2 regions of the Colwellia sp. MEBiC06753 genome follow, and region 2 is predicted to be linked to the other one. Evidence: predicted binding sites of a transcription regulator. Region 2 holds the regulator's gene; the other holds the start of a gene.
The links. Region 2 encodes sigma-54, which starts transcription at its own class of promoters, with help from an activator protein. Its sites were predicted from a motif close to GTTGGCACGNNNNTNGNNT; they were not measured.
Positions count from the first base shown of each region.

Region 1: ACOB82_RS14715 (FlgO family outer membrane protein) is a predicted target of sigma-54. The motif match lies at 1,386-1,404, and genes of this name have one in related genera.

Region 1 is NZ_JBQMTM010000020.1:40-3,234, forward strand. It holds gene ACOB82_RS14710 (LPP20 family lipoprotein) at 211-678, opposite strand; gene ACOB82_RS14715 (FlgO family outer membrane protein) at 688-1,335, opposite strand; gene ACOB82_RS14720 (flagellar assembly protein T N-terminal domain-containing protein) at 1,597-2,766, shown strand; tRNA gene ACOB82_RS14725 (tRNA-Arg) at 2,880-2,955, opposite strand.
Region 2 is NZ_JBQMTM010000011.1:43,959-47,153, reverse strand. It holds gene rapZ (RNase adapter RapZ) at 1-147, opposite strand, end outside; gene ptsN (PTS IIA-like nitrogen regulatory protein PtsN) at 151-606, opposite strand; gene hpf (ribosome hibernation promoting factor) at 610-897, opposite strand; gene ACOB82_RS10045 (RNA polymerase factor sigma-54) at 925-2,430, opposite strand; gene lptB (LPS export ABC transporter ATP-binding protein) at 2,519-3,195, opposite strand, start outside.

The DNA.
Region 1 (3,195 bases), on a different contig from region 2:
CATTCTCAAGTCTCCCTGGGAAGTGGATGCGCATTTTAGGGATTTTTTAGAAAGGATCAAGCACTATTTTTAATTTATTTACTGTTTGGTCATTTATCAATCAAAGTGATTTAAAATAGTGCTTATTTATAGGTAAAAGGTTAAAAAAGAACGTTACCCTTCATCAGTTATCGCAAACCCTACCCTTATTTCTACCTATATATAGCAGAATTAATAATAAGTAACGTCTTTGATTTCCTGTTTTTGCATAGATGCTAAGTAAATATCGTAAACATCTTTGAAGTCGATACTAAGTTCAGTGGCATAAGTGTCTCCTACTGGATACGTTTTTATTACTTTAGCGCCACGGATCACCCCTTGAATTGATGACTTTAATTGATGGTTTTCTACAATTAAGTCTGCCATAGAGGCTTTACTGGTAATTTGTTGGCCATATACCTGCTCAGCAAGTTCCGCATAAGCGGCAAGTTTTGACGCTTTAATTGCCATTAACATCCGCTGAGTTTCATTTGTAGATTTTTGTAAACTAATAGGTGCGTAACCAATAGCTGTGATCACAGGAAATGATTCTGGCTTAACTGGCTGCCAATTAACATGCTTATCATAAACAGCAGTACAAGCAGAAAGTAATACCGTAGCTAAAAGTAATAACAATGTTTTAGGTTTAAAGCTAATCATTTGACTACCCTATTGCTGAATTCTAACTGCACGACTTTCTTCAGTTAAGTTATCGCTACTACGAATAATCATGCCGTCTTTCATCGTGACATTTTCATCACGATAAACTTCATCACCTAAAACCCATTTCGGAATAAATGATTGTGCACTTGCTACTACGACCCGCGACTGCATACCTATCATCCGAGCATTAACTAAAATTCCAGTTTCTTGCTCCATCATGGTACCTGTCACCACGTAGTCAATTATTTGTCGTTCAGGTAACTCTTTCCAATCGCGGCTAAAAATATAGTCACCTTCTTTAGTTACTCTAATATGACCTGTTACTTTGTAATCGACTACCACCATGCCATGGCGTTGTAGTTCATGTACAAAGTTTTCCGATAGCTGATTGCCAAGCCAATTAGTTGACTCGAGATCTTCTAGGTTGACAAATGAGGCAACAGCAATTGGCGTTTTTGGCGAGACAAACGAGCTATGCTCCAACATTTGATAGGCTAGCCCTTTCACGACATCATTAATTGCGTGTTTTGGCAGATCATAACTATCAATCTCATCTCTTTTTTCATGACTAACACTATAAAAATCCTGTTCATCATTCATCATTGAACAAGATAACAATAATGGTAGGCAAGTAACTAAAGCCCAGTTTTTCATTGAGACACCCCAACTATTTACAACAATCTATTTTTTGACTAGTAAATCAAATGCAGATTTCATGCCATAAAACCTAGTTCATAGCTAATATTTATAATTAGGCATAAATTGTGCTTAACCATTTTCATATATTAAATAATGACAAGATATTGTCATTATCAACTTGATGGTAAGACGCTACTTTATCTTTTTTTAAAGCAGCAAGTTTTATACCTGTAGTTTGTACAACTATACAATTAAACGTTAAAAGGTAGTCGCTCAATGCGCTTAATTATTTTCTCAGTTTTTTTATTCACCGGTGCTTTATCTGCTCCTTTGTCTGCCCAATGGTATCAGGCCCAAGGTAGTGCAACAGTACTAAACAGCGAGAAAGAAGCCGCTCGAACTGAAGCTATAAAGAACGCTCTCAAGAAAACTTTGCTGGTGGCTGGAGCCTCTCTTAATAGTGTTCAGCAAGTAGTTAATGGCCTTTTAACACAAGACGAGCTTAGTATTCGCGCTAGTGGCACATTAAATTCTGTCGAATTAATTGATGAAACCTATGAAAATGGGGTGATCAAAGTGACCATTCGTGCCGATATTTTTCCGCAAGAAAAGCAATGTTTTGCCGCCGACTTTCAAAAATCAATGCTAGTAACAAGAGCTCACCTAGCGCATCGAGAGCAAGCCAATATTGGACAAATCTATGATATTGACCAGCAACTCGCGATAAAGCTGGCTGAAAAGATTAAAAAAAATAGCCAATATATCGATGTAAAACTTGCCTATAAAAACAAAACGCCTTTTAGTCGTTACAATCAAAGCTTTGATCGCGAAAAAATTAAGGCATTAACCATGGAGCTAGGTCGTCGTTTTGACACTCAGTTTATTCTTTACAGTGAAATTACCGATGTTTCATTTGGCACTGGCGTCTTAAACAATTGGCAGTTTTGGCAAGAAGATCAATATGAGCGTAACTTTAAAACCGATCTTTATATATATAGTGCAATAAATGGCGAGTTATTAGTAGAAATGCAATACGCTAATCTTGCCCCTTGGATTTCGGGAAAAAGAGAAACAGCAGATTTCAATGGTCAAAGCTTTTGGCAATCGCCTTACGGCCAAATGATCGATAGCACTTTGGAAAAAGCAATTATTGATATTGATGACAATATGATGTGCAAGCAAACCAGAGCAAAAATTGTCAAAGTAGATGGTAATGAAATTGTTGTTAATGTCGGTAAAAGACAAGGTGTGCAAATTGGTGATGAATTCTCTTTATTACATATGAATAACTTTACCACAGATGATGGGAAAACTTATTCAGGCTTTAATCTTAGTTCTTATCAAGTCAGTGTTACTGAAGTTTTTCAAGATAGTGCTGTCGCTAAAAGTACCGATGCCGGTTTACTTGGTAATATTCAAATCAGTGATTTAGCGGTCAAAAATTAGCGATTAGATAAGTTAGCCAAGCCTATATTAGGTAGGGTTAGGTTGGTTGAGTATGAAAAGTCTTGTTAATTGGTAAAACACTGAAGTTAATTATTTAAAAGCAGGAAGGTAAATGGCGTCCCCGGCTGGACTCGAACCAGCAGTTCAGGCTTAGGAGGCCTGGGGTTTATCCTGTTAACCGACGAGGACGTATTATTTCAACGAGCGCTGTTCCGCCCTTTAAGTAACACTTTACTATCAAGTAAAGTGTTAAACAACAAAGAGTTAAGCTTAGTCGCAATCATTATACTTCCTGCTTTATTGACTGCTTTACTCCTAAAGGAATAGCCGCAGGAAATAACAAAAGGCGTTGCTAGCGTTAGTTTTACTATGAATTAATACGACTTATCCGTAAAAGCTAAACTTATAAAGATTGATCTGGCTAATACC
Region 2 (3,195 bases):
ATCGTAGTCATTAATAACCGTGTGAGTTAGTGCCGGCAATAAATTAACCGGGATGTTATCTACGCAATAGTAGCCTAAATCTTCCAGCACTCTTAGTGCCACTGACTTTCCTGACCCTGAGCGGCCACTTACAATAATTAACTTCATGGCTTACTCTTGAGCATCACTTATGATTTGGTAAAGCTCATGATTGTCTCGGCAACGTCGAATTTGTTTGGTTAATTGTTTATCACTAAACAGCTTGGCAATACTTTGCAGGGTTGATAAGTGCTCTTGGCAGCAATCTTCAGGTACAAACAACGCAATAAAAATATCAACTGCGCGGTTATCTATTGCATCAAAATCTACTGGCTGCTCTGAGGTCATTAATACAGCAACCACATGATGAGTCCCCGTTAAACGTCCATGAGGTATGGCAATGCCATTCCCAATACCCGTGCTACCCATTTTTTCACGTTCCATTAAACTTTCTAAAAGCTCAAAAGTAGAGTGTTCAGGAATGCGATGCGTCGCTACTGCACAAATTTGTTCGAGGATTTTCTTTTTACTTTGAATTTGGACTGCACAGGATGTGCAGTCCTCGGTGAGTATATCTTGCAGCTTCATAAGTTAATGCTGGGTTATCTTACCTTTGTATTTAAGAATTTGACGATCTAACTTATCAATCAGTGAATCTATTGATGCGTACATATCTTGGTTTTCTGCTGAGGCATGCACTTCAGAACCATTCAGGTGAACCGTCGCTTCTGCTTTTTGCTTTAATTTTTCTACTGTAAGAACGACATACACATTATTGATGTGATCAAAGTGCCGCTCTAGCTTTGCAAACTTGGTGTTAACGAAATCGCGTAATGAATCTGTCACTTCCACATGGTGGCCTGATAAATTAATTTGCATAAGCTCTTTTCCTCATTGCTTGATTACTTATAGTAAACTTTTTCTTTGATTTGACGGTGGAATAGATAAAGACTCTCGGTATTTAGCTATAGTCCGTCTCGCCACATTAATGCCTTGTTCGGCCAGCAACTCTGCCATTTTGCTATCACTTAATGGCTTCGAAGGTACTTCTGCTGAAACAAGTTTCTTTATTAATGCTCTGATAGCTGTTGATGAACATTCCCCCCCGTTTTCAGTACTTACGTGACTTGAGAAGAAGTATTTCAATTCAAAAATACCTCTTGGTGTGTGCATGAATTTTTGCGTCGTTACCCGCGAGATCGTTGATTCATGCATATCAACCGCTTCCGCAATATCATTCAACACCATAGGTCGCATAGCCTCAGGGCCATATTCAAAAAAACCTTGCTGGCGTTGAACAATACAGTTAGACACTTTTAATAGCGTTTCGTTGCGACTCTCTAAACTTTTTATAAACCATTTCGCTTCTTGCAGGTTAGCACGAATAAATTGGTTATCATCTGATGACTTCATTGTTTTGGTCATGGCCGCATACTGTTGATTAATCGACAGTTTTGGCGCAGTACTTGGGTTTAGTTCAACCACCCAACGACCATTTTTCTTTTCTACGGATACATCAGGGATAACATACTGATCATCGCTTTTAATGACGGCATCACCAGGGCGAGGATTTAACGACTGAATTAAACGAATGACTTCACGTAATTGGTCTTCTTTTAATTTCGTCTTCCTCATTATTTGACGATAGTCACGATTACCCAATAAATCAATGTGCTCAGAAATGATTAATTTACTTTCCGCTAAATAAGGCGTTTCTTTGTCAAATTGATTCAATTGAATCAGTAAACATTCAGGTACTGAACGCGCAGCCACACCTACTGGGTCAAACATATTTACCCGTTTAAGTACGGCTTCGACTTCATCTAATTCAACATCGTCAATGCCAATACTTTCTAAAATATCTTCTGCTGATACGGTCAAATAACCGGCATCATCAACAGCATCAATTATCGCCATGGCAATGGCTTCATCAGTTTCTGTAAACGGGGTTAATTCCATTTGCCAGCGTAAATGATCTTGAATCGACTCTGTTGTTTCGCCTTGATAAACATAGTCATCGCTGCCAGATGTGCCAATACCAGAACTAGAAACCCCTGCACTAAATGAGTCATCCCACGTAGAATCAACACTTAACTCTTCTGGAATATCATTTTTTTCCATCGCATCGGTGGTGCTAACTTCATCGGCGCTTGGCGCAGCATCTTCACTACCATCACTATAGTTTTGCTCGGACTGAGCGCTGGCTGAATATGACGCTTCTTCAATGCTGGTATTATTATCGTCTTGGTTATTGCTAGACTCATCCACTTCTAACAATGGATTGCTTTCAAGCGCTTCCTGAATTTCTTGTTGTAAATCAAGCGTCGATAATTGTAATAACTTAATCGCCTGCTGAAGCTGAGGCGTCATGGTAAGTTGTTGACCAATCTTAAGTTGAAGTGATGGGCGCATCGAGTATTTACAAGTCCTATTGTTCTAATTTAGCTTTAAACCAATTTAGCTTTAAATTGGTGTTAATTTATTAATGTTATATTGCTTACTATAGCTTGAATTGCTCGCCTAGGTATACATCTCTTACTTGCTGATTTGCAAGAATTTGATCTGAATTACCTTCAGCAATTAATTCACCGTGACTGACGATATAAGCATGTTCACAAACATCGAGGGTTTCACGGACATTATGATCAGTGATTAATACGCCAATTCCGCGCTGTTTCAGATGAATAATAATCTTTTTTATATCGCCAACCGAAATCGGATCAACACCAGCAAACGGCTCATCTAGCAAAATAAAACGCGGGTCTGCCGCTAATGCCCGAGCAATTTCGACACGTCGGCGTTCACCACCTGATAAACTCATGCCAGTATTATCTCTAATATGGCCAATATTAAATTCTTCAATAAGCAGCTCTACTTTTTCTTCCCGCTCAAGTGCAGAGAGATCTTTTCGAGTTTGCAAAATCGCCATAATATTTTCGTATACGGTTAATTTACGAAAAATAGACGCTTCTTGTGGTAAATAGCCAATGCCTCGCCGCGCTCTTTCATGCATCGGCAATAAAGTTAAATCTTCATCATTTAACATGATTTGGCCGCCATCATTCGGCACTAAACCAACAATCATATAAAACGACGTTGTTTTACCAGCACCATTTGGCCCAAGAAGACCAACAATTTGCCCTTCCCCCACTTGTAAGCTGACATTTTTAACAACCT